One region of the Kitasatospora sp. NPDC001539 genome, then DNA from elsewhere that is predicted to be linked to it. Evidence: riboswitches for the same ligand, from Rfam matches in the RefSeq annotation. Region 1 holds a riboswitch; the other holds the start of a gene.
What was found. A riboswitch is a leader RNA that binds a small molecule or an ion and turns the genes downstream of it on or off. The one in region 1 is predicted to bind S-adenosylmethionine.

Region 1 (6,962 bases):
GGTCGCCGAGGTCGAGCGGCTCGTCCTGCTCACCGTCACCCACGACCCCGCCCCGGGCGACCGCGACGGCGAGGTGCTCTGCGACGCGGACCTCGCCGTCCTCGGCGGCTCCCCCGAGGCGTACGCGGCCTACGCGGCCGCCGTCCGCCAGGAGTACGGCTTCGTCCCGGAGCCGGACTTCCGCGCCGGCCGGGCCGCCGTCCTGCGCGCCCTCCTGGCGCTCCCGGCGCTCTACCGCACCCCCGCCGCCGCCGAACGCCTCACCGCGGCCGCCCGCGCCAACCTCACCGCCGAGCTGGCGGACCTCGGCGGCGGCCGGGCCGGACCGGGGCCGGTCCGGCCCTAAACGAGCTCCCCCACCGGCGCCACCACCACGCCCCGCTTGCCGCACACCCAGTGCGGCTCCGGCCCCAGCTCCGGCTCCACGCCCAGCGCGTGCGGGTCCCCGTCGGCCGCGCAGTCGGCGCACAGCGGCCACCGCCCGTAGGCCTCCAGCAGGGCGTCCTGGACGTCCTGGGCGATCAGCCCGAGGACGTACTCGGTGCCGTCCGGCCACTGCTCCAGCCACCAGCGGCGGTGGGTGACGGCGTCCTCCACCAGCGAGACGACGGCGGCGTCCGCCACGTCCCGCGCGGTGAGGTCGGCCAGGATCAGTGCCCGCGCGTTGTGCAGGGCGGTCTCGATGTCGTCGGAAGCCATCCGTCCATCCTCTCCCGCCGGCGCCCGAACGCGGAAACGCCGCGTGGGCGGCCCCCCTGAGGGAGCCGCCCACGCGGACGGGAGTCAACCGATCCGATCGGAGCGATCAGGATCAGAAGTCCATGTCACCGCCCGGCATGCCGCCGCCGGCGGCCGCAGCGGCCTTCTCCGGCTTGTCGGCGATGACGGCCTCGGTGGTGAGGAACAGCGCCGCGATGGAGGCGGCGTTCTGCAGCGCGGAGCGGGTGACCTTGGCCGGGTCGATGATGCCCTCGGCGACCAGGTCGACGTACTCGTTGGTGGCGGCGTTCAGGCCGTGACCGGCGGGGAGGTTGCGCACCTTCTCCACCACGACGCCGCCCTCGAGGCCGGCGTTGGTCGCGATCTGCTTGATCGGGGCCTCCAGCGCGACCTTGACGATGTTGGCACCGGTGGCCTCGTCGCCCTCCAGCTCCAGCTTCTCGAAGGCGACACCGGCCTGCAGCAGGGCGACGCCACCACCGGCGACGATGCCCTCCTCGACGGCGGCCTTCGCGTTGCGGACGGCGTCCTCGATGCGGTGCTTGCGCTCCTTGAGCTCCACCTCGGTGGCCGCGCCGGCCTTGATGACGGCCACGCCGCCGGCCAGCTTGGCGAGGCGCTCCTGGAGCTTCTCGCGGTCGTAGTCCGAGTCGCTGTTCTCGATCTCGGCGCGGATCTGGTTCACGCGACCGGCGACCTGCTCGCTGTCGCCGCCACCGTCGACGATGGTCGTCTCGTCCTTGGTGATGACCACCTTGCGGGCGGTGCCCAGCAGGTCGAGACCGGCGTTCTCCAGCTTGAGGCCGACCTCCTCGGAGATCACGGTGCCGCCGGTGAGGATGGCGATGTCGCCGAGCATGGCCTTGCGGCGGTCGCCGAAGCCCGGGGCCTTGACGGCGACGGACTTGAAGGTGCCGCGGATCTTGTTCACGACCAGGGTCGACAGGGCCTCGCCCTCGACGTCCTCGGCGATGATGACGAGCGGCTTGCCGCTCTGCATGACCTTCTCCAGCAGCGGGAGCAGGTCCTTGACCGAACCGATCTTGGAGTTGGCGATGAGGATGTACGGGTCCTCGAAGGTCGCCTCCATGCGCTCCAGGTCGGTGGCGAAGTAGGCGGAGATGTAGCCCTTGTCGAAGCGCATGCCCTCGGTGAGCTCGAGCTCCAGGCCGAAGGTGTTGCTCTCCTCGACGGTGATGACGCCTTCCTTGCCGACCTTGTCCATGGCCTCGGCGATCAGCTCGCCGATCTGGGTGTCGGCGGCGGAGATGGAGGCGGTGGAGGCGATCTGCTCCTTGGTCTCCACGTCCTTGGCCTGGGCCAGCAGCTGGTCCGAGACGGCGGCGACGGCCTTCTCGATGCCGCGCTTCAGAGCCATCGGGTTGGCGCCGGCGGCGACGTTGCGCAGACCCTCGCGAACCAGGGCCTGGGCGAGCACGGTGGCGGTGGTGGTGCCGTCACCCGCGACGTCGTCCGTCTTCTTGGCGACCTCCTTGACGAGCTCCGCACCGATCTTCTCGTACGGGTCCTCGAGCTCGATCTCCTTGGCGATGGAGACACCGTCGTTGGTGATCGTGGGGGCGCCCCACTTCTTCTCCAGAACGACGTTGCGACCCTTGGGGCCGAGCGTGACCTTCACTGCGTCGGCGAGCTGGTTCATGCCACGCTCAAGGCCGCGGCGAGCTTCCTCATCAAAGGCGATGATCTTGGCCATCTGAAGTGGTCCTCCGGGACACGGTCGACTGCTCGGACCAAGGGGTGCCCGCGACGGACGGCCCTGGTGTGCGGGGGTCCATTCCCCTACCGCTCCCGGGGGCCTCACCGACCCGGTCCGCTGTCACTCTCACGCTGTGAGTGCTAACGCCAATGATTAGCACTCCAGGTGGTCGAGTGCAAGCCCAATCGGCGACCCGCGAGCCGCCGCGGGAGCCGCCGGGAAACGCGAACGGGCCCGTACGACGCACGTCGTACGGGCCCGCCGAGAAGCGAGGGTTCCACCAGCAGTGGGCCGCGCCGAGCTCCTGGAGCGGAAGGGGGTCAGACCGCGCGGACCATGTCCGCCTGCGGGCCCTTCTGTCCCTGGGAGATCTCGAACTCGACCCGCTGGCCCTCCTCGAGGGTGCGGTAGCCGTCCATCTGGATCGCGCTGTAGTGGACGAAGACGTCCGCACCACCGTCGACCGCGATGAAGCCGTAGCCCTTCTCCGCGTTGAACCACTTGACGGTGCCCTGAGCCATTCCGAACTCCCCTAGTGCTGTGCTGGCCCTTCACGCGCCCGCAGGTCGCGGGCCCGGGTCTGGTTGGAGGCCGGCCCGGGGAACCCCCCCTGGGCGCAGCCGTGCACGCCGCAATCCCCGCGCGGAACGCCGAACGGCTTCCGGTGAGCGGGCGATTGCGTCGACCGCGGCTGAATGTATCCGGATCGACGCCCTCTGCAACAGGGCCAGCCGCCGGGAATTCACGGGACCCGTCAAGAGACAAGGCCGAACAAACCGGGAGGAAATCGGCATTTCACGCCGGACATAGCGGACGAATTACCCAAATCCGTGCAGGAATTCTGACATCTGCCTGACATGTTTCACGGCCGGGGGCACGAGCCGGTCTCAACGTCCGGACGGCCTCGGGCCGAGCGGCGTGCGAGCCGAAAGGGGAGCCTTGTTCCCAGCCGAGCCACACTCTACTCCCACCCGACCCGGAATATTCCCGCCGAAATACCGACGGCCGCCCGCACCGACGGAGAGCCGAATTCCGTGGTGCGGGCGGCCGGAGAAGCGGACGCGGGGCTCAGCAGCCGCCGGCCACCGCCGGAATGATCGAGATGCCGGCGCCGTCCTTGATCTCGGTCTCCAGGCCGTCCGCGAAGCGGACGTCGTCGTCGTTCACGTACACGTTGACGAATCGGCGCAGCTTTCCGGTGTCGTCCAGGATGCGGGCGGAGATGCCCGCGTGGTTCTTCTCCAGGTCCGCGATGACCTCGGCCAGGGTGGCCCCCTCGGCGGTCACCTCGGCCGCGCCGCCGGTGTAGGTGCGCAGGATGGTGGGGATGCGGACGTTGGCGCTCATGGCTCTCCTAGCGGGGTGGGGTCGGGTCAGGCGGACGCGAGACCGGCGGAGCGGAAGGACTCCAGCGTCGGGCGGATCACGGCGGTCATCCCGGCGTCGGAGACGGCGTCCAGCGTCTTCAGGCCGTCGCCGGTGTTGATCGCGACGGTCTCCTTGGCCGGGTCCAGCTGACCGGTCTCGACCAGCTTCTTCAGCACGCCGACGGTCACCCCGCCCGCGGTCTCGGCGAAGATGCCCTCGGTCCTGGCCAGCAGCCGGATCGCCGCCACGACCTCCGCGTCGGTGACGTCCTCGACCGCGCCGCCGGTGCGGCGGGCGATGTCCAGCACGTACGGGCCGTCCGCCGGGTTGCCGATCGCCAGCGACTTGGCGATGGTGTCCGGCTTCACCGGCTTGATCACGTCCCGGCCCGCCTTGAACGCGGCGGACACCGGCGAGCAGCCCTCGGCCTGGGCCCCGAAGATCCGGTACGGCCGGTCCTCCACCAGGCCGAGCCTGATCAGCTCCTGCAGCCCCTTGTCGATCTTCGTCAGCTGCGAACCGGAGGCGATCGGGATGACGATCTGCTCCGGCAGCCGCCAGCCGAGCTGCTCGCAGATCTCGTACGCCAGCGTCTTGGAACCCTCGCCGTAGTACGGGCGCAGGTTGACGTTCACGAAGCCCCAGCCCTCGCCGGCCGGGTCCCCGATCAGCTCGGAGCAGAAGCGGTTCACGTCGTCGTAGGTGCCCTCGATGCCGACCAGCTCGCCGCCGTACACCCCGGCCATCACGACCTTGCCCTGCTCCAGGTCGTGCGGGATGAACACGCAGGAGCGGAACCCGGCCCGGGCCGCCGCCGCGCCCACCGCACCGGCCAGGTTGCCGGTCGAGGAGCAGGACAGCGTGGTGTAGCCGAACGCCCGCGCCGCCTCGATGGCGCAGGCCACCACCCGGTCCTTGAACGAGTGGGTGGGGTTCCCGGAGTCGTCCTTGACGTGCAGCGGCGCGGTGAACCCGAGCTCCCGCCCCAGGTTGTCCGCCTTCACCAGCGGGGTCCACCCAGGGTTCAGGTTCGGCTTGGAGGCCACGTCGGCCGGCACCGGCAGCAGCGGCGCGTACCGCCAGATCGACGCCGGACCGGCCTCGATCCGCTTGCGCAGCTCCTCGGCGCGCTCGTCGCCGAACTCGTAGGCGATCTCCAGCGGCCCGAAGCACTCCGCGCAGGCGAAGCTCGGACCGAGCGGGCACCGGGCGCCGCACTCCCGACAGGACAGGGCGGCGGCGGGGCCGAGGTCGACGGTGGGGGATCCCGCCGGCCGGGCGCCGGGGGAGGGTGCGACGGTGTCGATAGCCATGATGGCGGAGGCCTCTCTCCTCATCTTCCCCGTGACGCGGTCGCGCCACAGGCCGGAATTGGCACCTGTCCCGCCGGGGCCTGTGAACGACAGCCGAGCGAGAAGGTTGCCGGGACGTCAACGGGCCGTTCCCTCAGTCCCTCTGGATGAGCTTGTGAAGTTGTGGTTCAGCGGCGACCCCGGCGTGCGGAGGTCCGGCAGCTGTACGAAGACTGTATCCGAAGGCGTCGATCCCGAACGGGACCGTCCGCCACGCGAGATGGCCCGTCCAAACCGCCCCCTCGAGGAGACCGACCGTGCCCGCCGAACCGACCCCCGCACTCCTCCCGCAGGCGGCGTCCTGGCTGCGCCGCCGCTCGTGGAGCGCGGCCGACCGGCCGGTGCACACCCTGCTGGAGGCCAAGCGGCGCACCGGGCAGACCGTCAGCGTGGTCCTGCCCGCCCTCGACGAGGAGGCCACCGTCGGCGACATCGTCCGCACCGTCCGCCGCGAACTGATGGACCGCCTCCCCCTGGTCGACGAACTGGTCGTCCTCGACTCCGGCTCCACCGACGCCACCGCCGCCACCGCCGCCGCGGCCGGCGCCCGGGTGGAACACCGGGACGCCATCCTGCCCCGGCTGCCCGCCGTCCCCGGCAAGGGCGAGGTGCTCTGGCGCTCGCTGCTGGTCACCCACGGCGACATCGTCTGCTTCGTCGACGCCGACCTGCGCGAGTTCGACCCGGCCCTGGTCTACGGCACCGTCGGGCCCCTGCTGACCGACGGGAACATCCAGCTGGTCAAGGCGATGTACGACCGCCCCTTCGAGGTCACCGGCGCGGCCGCGGGCGACCCCGACGCGGTCGTCCCGACCGGCGGCGGCCGGGTCACCGAACTCGTCGCCCGCCCCCTGCTCAACCTCCACTGGCCGGAACTCGCCGGTTTCGTCCAGCCGCTCGGCGGCGAGTACGCGGCCCGCCGCTCGCTGCTGGAACGGCTCCCCTTCCCCACCGGCTACGGCGTCGAACTCGGCCTCCTCGTCGACGCCCTGGAACTGGCCGGGCTGGACGCCCTGGCCCAGGTCGACGTCGGCGTCCGCCACCACCGCCACCAGGACGGCCAGGCCCTCGGCCGGATGGCCGCCACCATCTACCGCACCGCCCTGGAACGCCTCGACCGCACCCACCGCCTCAAGGCCTCGGCCGACTTGGTCCACCCCCACCTCACCCAGTTCACCCGCGACCCGGAGACCCGCGCCTTCATCGCGCACACCCACCCCGTCACCGCCCTCGAGCGCCCCCCGATGCACACCGTCACCGAATACGCCACCCGCCACTGAGGGGTTTGCCACCCCGGACCCCCGGCAACATCCCAACCATGGGCGATCTCACGACCGAACGTTCGAGTGCCACCGGCACCGCTCCCGTCCTGGTGGCATCCAACCGGGGGCCGGTGTCGTTCAGTACCGCCGACGACGGCACCCTGACGCTGCGCCGGGGCGGCGGGGGCCTGGTCTCCGGCCTGTCCGCGATCGACGACCCCGACGCCGTCTGGGTCTGTGCGGCCCTCAACGACGCCGACCGCCGAGCCGCGGCCGGCGCCCCCGACGGCCGTCTCGACCGCGCCGGCCACGACGTCGGCGGCCAGGCCGTACGGATGCTGGACATAGACCCGCAGACCTTCGCCCACGCCTACAACGGCATCGCCAACTCCACGCTCTGGTTCGTCCACCACCTGCTGTACGCGACCCCGACCGCGCCCTCCTTCGACACCGACTTCCGCACCGAGTGGGCCGCCTACCAGGCCTACAACACCGCCTTCGCCGAGGCCCTGGCCGCCGAGGCCGCCCCGGGCGCCGCGGTCC
Region 2 (6,962 bases), on a different contig from region 1:
GAGTACTCGCCGGCCGCGACCAGCACGCCGAGGACGCCGAGCGCCAGCTGCGCGAAGTTGGTGCCGAACAGCGACAGGCTGAGGGTGCTCGCGGCGGCGAAGTCCCGGTCCATCGGGCGGCCGGAGGTGATCCGCGACTTGAACTGGGAGGCCGCGATCAGGCCGAAGGCGATCAGGAAGAGCAGCGCCAGCCCGAGGGTGATCCAGGTCGAGCGCAGCGACCACAGCTTGGCCCACTCGGAGCGCAGCACGCGTGCGGCCGTCACCCTGTACGCGGGGCGGGCGGCACGCGGTTCGGCGGACGTGGCGGGCTCGGAGGTCACGATGGTGCTCATGCCGCGCTCCTCGGGGTCTCGGTCTCGGCGTCGTTCTCGGGCGTGCTCGCGGCCTTGCCCTTGGTTCCGGCGGTGGTGGTGCCGTGGTACTCCACGGCGTCCCTGGTCAGGTCCATGAACGCCTCCTCGAGGGAGACCGTCCGCGGGCTGAGCTCGAAGACGGCGATGCCGTGTTCGGCGGCGGTCAGGCCGATCTCGCGGGCGGTACGGCCGCTGACCAGGAGTTCCTCGGAGCCGGAGCGGCCGGTGATCTCCACACCGGGGCCGGCCAGCGCCGAGCGCAGCCGGGCCGGGTCGGCGCTGGCCACCTTGACGACGTCGCCACCGGCCTCCCGGACCAGGTCCTGCACGGTGGTGTCGGCGAGCAGCCGGCCGCGGCCCACGATGATGAGGTGGTCGGCGACCAGTGAGACCTCGCTCATCAGGTGCGAGGAGACGAAGACGGTGCGCCCCTCGGCGGCGAGGGAGGTGAGCAGGTTGCGGATCCACAGGACGCCCTCGGGGTCGAGACCGTTGACCGGCTCGTCCAGCATCACCGTGGCCGGGTCGCCCAGCAGGGCGGCCGCGATGCCGAGCCGCTGGCCCATGCCGAGCGAGAATGCCCCGGCCCGCTTGCGGGCGACGCTCTGCAGGCCGGTCATCTCGATGACCTCCTCCACCCGGCGGCGCGGGATGCCGTGGGTGTGCGCCTGGGCCATCAGGTGGTTGAAGGCCGAACGGCCGGGGTGGATCGACTTGGCCTCCAGCAGCGCGCCGACCTCCTGCAACGGCGCGGCGTGCTCGGCGTAGCGGCGGCCGTTGACCCGCACCGACCCGCTGGTGGGTGCGTCCAGGCCGACGACCATCCGCATGGTGGTGGACTTCCCGGCCCCGTTGGGCCCGAGGAACCCGGTCACCGTTCCCGGTCGGACGGTGAAGTCCAGCCTGTCCACGGCGGTCTTCTCCCCGTACCGCTTCGTCAGCTGGTGCGCCTCGATCATCGCTCGCCCTTACGTCCAGGGGCCGGGCCGTCCCGGCCGCCCACGGTTCCACGCTAGGTGCGGCCCGAGCCGGATCCGTGGCACCGCGGGCTGATCATCGGGCCGTCCGTAGTACCGCGGTACCACGCCGCCCACTCCGGCTCGGCGCGGCTCCCAACCGGGCCGCCGACCTGCCCGGCGACGCTCCACGCCGACACCGGCGGCGGAGCACCGGCGGCGGGGCACCGGCAGCCGCCCCGGCCCGGGAGGCGGCGGGCGCGGGAGACGCCGATACTGGGGCCGCAACCCGAGGCGGCCCCGGCGGCCGGGGACGGCCGTCGACGCGCCGCGGAACCGAGGAGTACGCCGTGACCGGACCAGTTGTCGTCGGCTTCGACGGCTCGCCCGAGAGCCTCGCCGCCACCGAATGGGCCGCCCGCGAGGCACAGCGCCGCGGACTCGGCCTCGAAGTCCTCCACGCGTGGCCCTGGCCGAAGCGCGACGTGGTCGGCAGCGACCAGACCTACCACCGCGCCCTGGCGCAGCTGGCCGAGCGCGAGGGAGCCCTGCGCGCCCTGGCACCGGAGGTGCCGATCGTCTCCTCGCCGGTCTCCGGCGACCCGGTGGAGGCGCTGGAGGCCGCCTCGCGCACGGCGGCCGTGGTGGTGCTCGGCTCACGCGGGCTGGGCACCCTGCGCGGTTACCTGACCGGCTCGGTGAGCCAGGAGGTGCTGCGCCGGGCCGCCTGCCCCGTGGTGCTGGTGCGGGCGCGCGAGAGCGAGCCGGCCGGCGACGTGACGGTCGGCCTCGACCTGACGCACCCGGCGGAGGCGGTCCTGGCCTTCGCCTTCGAGGCCGCCGCGCTCCGCTCCGCGCCGCTGCGGGTCGTCCACGTCTGGAACCCGCCCGCCGGCAGCGAGTACATGGCCTACGGCGCCATCGGCGGGCTGGAGCGCGAGGTCTCCGCCGTCGAGCGGACCGGGCTCGCCGAGGCCCTGGAGCCCTGGCGCGGCCGCCACCCCGAGGTGGAGGTGACGGACGAGCTTGTGCGGGGCAAGGCCGCCGTCGAGCTGGTGGACGCGGCGGCGACGGCCCGGCTGGTGGTCGTCGGCCGCCGTACCCACCACGCGCCGCTGCGCCACCACCACCTCGGCCCGGTGGCGCACGCGGTCGTCCACCACGTCCACTGCCCGGTCGCCGTCGTCCCGTACGGCTGAGCGGGCCGGCACGACCGCCGGGGCGGCCCCACCGCGGACGTCGTGTACGTTCGATGCGATTCCCGAGCCTCCGCCCGGCCGACCCCCGAGGAGCACGTCATGGCCGATGACACCCGCGCCCACCTGCTCGCGACCCTCGACATCGCGGCCTCCGCCCGCGCGCACGGCAACCACCCCTTCGGCGCGCTGCTGACGGACGCCGACGGGAGCGTCCTGCTCACCGCCGAGAACACCGTGCTGACGGACCACGACGTGACCGCCCACGCGGAGACCAACCTGGTCCGGCGGGCCTCCCGCACCCTGGCCCCGGCCCAGCTCGCCAAGGCCACCCTGTACTCCAGCACCGAGCCGTGCGCGATGTGCGCGGGCGCCATCTTCTGGAGCGGCATCCGGCGGGTCGTGTACGCGCTGGCGGCCACCGAACTGAACGTCATCGCGGGGGTGGATCCGGAGGAGCCGGTGCTCCACCTGCCCTGCCGTCAGGTCTTCGCCGCCGGCGGCAGCCCGGTGGAGGTCTCGGGGCCGCACCTGTACGAGGAGGCGGCCGCGGTGCACACGGGGTACTGGGGCTGACGGGTGCGGAGCCCGGACCGGCGCCGCCCGTAGCCGTCCGTCAGACTGTTCCCCGCGCTGCGGGCGGCGGAGCCCGGTCCGCGCGCGGTCGGCAGCACGCGGGGAGGGAAGCGGTGGGTGCGGACCTGATCGGGGCGGTGGCGGCGGCACTCGGCTGCGGCGATTCGGCGGTGGTGGACGTCGGCCCGGGGCACCGGCGGCTGGCCGTACCGGACCGGCAGGGCGGGCGGTTCACCGTCGACGTCCTCGGCGACGGCGGCGGGGCGCACCGGGTGGTCCACCTGCTGCCGGGTGGCGGGCTCAACGTCGCCGCCGACTACTGCACCGCACGGGGCCGGAGCCTCGCGCGCTTCCTCGCGGACCACGGGTACCTGGTCGTCGGCACCACGCCGCGCGAGGACGCGTTGACGCCCGACCTGATCGGCCCGCACTGCGCGGACCGGGGCCTGGACGCCCAGCGGGCCGACCTCCGGCGGGTCGTCGCCGCCGTCGAGTCCGTCACCGGCCTGCCGTACGAGTTGCTCGGCCACTCGGCCGGGGCCGCGCTCGCGCTGGCAACCGCCGTACGGGACGGCGGCGAGCGGCTGCGCCGGGTGCTCGTCCTCGACACCACCGGCCCCTACGACCCGGAGACCGAGCCGGAGCTCGTCGCGAGAGCCTCGGCGCTGACCGACGGGTTCCGGCAGCTGTTGGCTGCGGGCACCTGGACCGTCGACCCCGGGCTGAAGGGCCTGTTCGCCCGCGCGGCCGCCGCCCCGGACGCCCCGAGCGGGGTGCCGCGACCGGTGCCCGGGGCGGCGCAGTTCAGCAACCTCGGCCTGCTGCACTACGCGCTGACCCGCACCCGGGAGCTGCCCGGGGCGGCGAACTGGATCTACCACCGGGGCCACAGCGCCGGTGGGTACGCCTTCGGCGCCACGCCCACCGAGGACCGCTTCGTCCTGGACCACGCACCGCTGCCGGTCTGGACGGCGGCGGTCTCCCGGCTCGGCAGCGGCCTGCAGGCGACCGCCCTGCTCCGCGACCTGGCGGCGCTCTGGGCCGGCCGGGCGGAGGTCCACCGCATCGACTGGTCCGCGATCCGGGCCGATGTCGTCTGGCTGAACGCCGAGCTCGGACGCGGCGACCACGACCTCGGCCCCCGCCTGGTCCGCCGGGGCGGCGCCCGGGTCGACTACCGGGTGGTGCCGGGCTACGGCCACGGCGACGTGGTCTGGTCGGCCACCGCCGAACGCGACGTGTGGCGGTGGCTCCTGCCCGGCCGCTGAACGGCCGGCCGGGCCCCGGTCGGCCCTTCAGGCCTGGGCGAGGGCTTCGCTGAGGCGGTTGGCCGCCTCGACGGCGGCCTGGGCCAGGTGCGGGCCGGGGTGCCGGGTGAGGCGCTCGATCGGGCCGGAGACGGAGACGGCGGCCACCACCCGGTTGGACGGGCCGCGGACGGGCGCGGCGACGGAGGCGACCCCGGGTTCGCGCTCGCCGATGGACTGCGCCCAGCCGCGGCGCCGCACCCCGGCGAGCGCGGTGGCCGTGAAGCGGGCGCCCAGGAGGCCGCGGTGGAGGCGCTCGGGTTCCTCCCAGGCGAGCAGCACCTGGGCGGCGGATCCCGCCTTCATGGACAGCGTGACACCGACCGGGACGGTGTCGCGGAGGCCGGAGAGCCGCTCGGCGGCGGCCACGCAGATGCGGACCTCGCCCTGGCGCCGGTAGAGCTGCGCGCTCTCGCCCGTGACGTCGCGCAGGTGCGTGAGGACCGAGCCGGCGGCGGCCAGCAGCCGGTCCTCACCGGCGGCCGCCGAGAGTTCCGTCAGCCGGGGGCCGAGGACGAACCGGCCCTGCAGGTCCCTGCTGACCAGGCGGTGGTGTTCCAGCGCGACGGCGAGCCGGTGCGCGGTGGGCCGCGCCATACCGGTCGCGGCGACGAGTCCGGCCAGTGTGGTGGGGCCGGACTCCAGGGTGCCGAGGATCGAGGTGACCTTGTCGAGCACGCCGACGCCGCTCGTGTTCTGCATGGGATGGGTACTCCAGTCTCGTACCCGTGAGCGGGGGGCGGATTCGCGCTCACGGGGGCTCCCCGCGGGGAGCGGGGGTGGTCAGCGAGGACGGGCCGGAGAGATCGGCCGAGTGCCTGCGCCGGGCACGAGACGGGTACGCGGAACGGCCGGGGCGGCGGAGAGCGCCCGGGCGAAGGACAGCACAGAGAGCACCGTGTCTCCTCATCTTTCCCGCGCCACGTTGGCGACAGGCCGGAGTTGGCACTGATCCCGGGCGGCGCGGCGCGTACTTCGGACGCCGGGTCGACCGGGGAGTTGCCGGGGCTTCGTAGGGCCGGTCCCTCCACCCCTCTGGATGATTCGCCAGGAACCATACAAGACTCCCCGGCCGGCCCGCCAAACCGGCCCCCCGGCGGAGCCCGGCCGGTCAGCGGCGCTCGGGACGGGGCCGGGCCGGTACGGCGGCCCGCACCCATTCGGGGAGGGATTCCCCCGACGCCCGTCCGTCGCCGACCGTTCCCACCGCTCCGGCTGCTTCAATCTGCGGGACGAGGCCTTCCGGGCTTTCCAACTCTCTTCACTGAATTCGGTTTTAATCATTCGTTATGCGCGGGCCCTTCACTCCGCCCGGCCGAACCGCGAGGCTTCCGACTGTTTCCGCCGGAGCCGCGCGACCGCGCGGCCCGCCGCATGGGGAGGACCCACCATCGTGCCCAACAGGCAACGCCGACGGCTGCTACTGCCCGCCGTGACCCTCACCGCGCTCGGACTGACCACCACCCAGGCCCTCGCCGCGCCGTCCGGGACACCCGGGCCTCGTCCGCACCAGGCCCAGCACCAGGCCGAGATCGGGGCGAAGCACGCGAAGAAGGTCCAGGGCGGCACGGGCTCCACCGCCGGTCCCGCCTTCAGCGCCAGGGCGGACGCCCCCGGCGAGGACGAAGGCGACGAGGCGGAGAACTCCGCCGAGGGCACCGCCCAGTACACCGAGGCCCGCACCGCCCCCGGGGTGGTCGCGCCCGGCGCGTACGGCGCCGCCTGGGCCCAGCTGCAGTCCATGCCGCACACCGGCGGCAGCTGGGACCACGTCACCGGCAAGCCGTACAACTCCGACGACCCGCGCTACCGCGACGTCAACTCCAACTCCAGCGGCGGCTCCGGGTTCGTGACCGGCCGGATCACCGGCATCGCGGCCGACGACGACGGCTACGTCTACGCGGGCGGCGCCAACGGGGGCGTGTTCCGCTCCCGCACCGGCGGCGGGCAGTGGCAGTCCATCTCGGACAAGCTGCCGTCCCTCTCCACCGGCACGCTGAACCTCGACGGCGGTGGCCGGCTCTGGTACGCGACCGGTGAGTCCAACACCGGCGCGACCTCGTACGTCGGCACCGGCGTGTACGTGCTCGGCGACCCGAAGCACGGCGAGTTCCAGCCCGGCATGCGGGTGGGCGGCGCGGAGCTGGAGTCGACGATCATCCACGCGCTGCGCTTCGGCGGCGGCAAGGTGTGGGCGGCCACCAGCCGGGGCGTGTGGAGCCACTCCACCACGGACCTGTCCGGCCCGTGGACGCTGGAGTTCGCACCCAACCCGGACTACCTGCCGGGCGGTTCGAAGGCGGGCGACCCGGCCGCGCCGTACAAGAACATCGCCAACGACATCGCGATCGACCCGAAGGACCCGACCAAGGTGGTCCTGGCGGTCGGCTGGCGCGGCGGCGACACCTACAACGGCTTCTACGCCAAGGCCTCCGACGGCACCTGGCAGCGGGTCGGCTCGCTCGGCGACCTGCCGACCGACGCCGCGAACGTGGGCAACGTGACCTTCGCCGCCTCCGCCGACGGTTCCCGGTACTACGCGATCGACCAGTCCCCGGCGGTCATGGCGAG

Region 2: it holds a riboswitch for S-adenosylmethionine, as region 1 does, so the genes downstream of both, ABT247_RS23790 (IclR family transcriptional regulator) here and thrC (threonine synthase) in region 1, are expected to answer to the same signal.

Annotation. Positions count from the first base shown of each region.
Region 1 covers NZ_JBEPAK010000133.1:11,112-18,073, forward strand. Annotated here, with positions in the region: gene ABT247_RS20730 (HD domain-containing protein) at 1-346, shown strand, start outside; gene ABT247_RS20735 (DUF8819 family protein) at 343-699, opposite strand; gene groL (chaperonin GroEL) at 812-2,434, opposite strand; gene ABT247_RS20745 (cold-shock protein) at 2,758-2,958, opposite strand; gene ABT247_RS20750 (ubiquitin-like small modifier protein 1) at 3,506-3,784, opposite strand; gene thrC (threonine synthase) at 3,811-5,118, opposite strand; SAM riboswitch class I at 5,136-5,271, opposite strand; gene ABT247_RS20760 (glucosyl-3-phosphoglycerate synthase) at 5,415-6,437, shown strand; gene ABT247_RS20765 (alpha,alpha-trehalose-phosphate synthase (UDP-forming)) at 6,476-6,962, shown strand, end outside.
Region 2 covers NZ_JBEPAK010000173.1:6,533-13,494, forward strand. Annotated here, with positions in the region: gene ABT247_RS23765 (ABC transporter permease) at 1-335, opposite strand, end outside; gene ABT247_RS23770 (ABC transporter ATP-binding protein) at 332-1,315, opposite strand; gene ABT247_RS23775 (universal stress protein) at 1,663-2,511, shown strand; gene ABT247_RS23780 (nucleoside deaminase) at 2,611-3,084, shown strand; gene ABT247_RS23785 (alpha/beta fold hydrolase) at 3,198-4,352, shown strand; gene ABT247_RS23790 (IclR family transcriptional regulator) at 4,380-5,093, opposite strand; SAM riboswitch class I at 5,295-5,437, opposite strand; gene ABT247_RS23795 (glycosyl hydrolase) at 5,785-6,962, shown strand, end outside.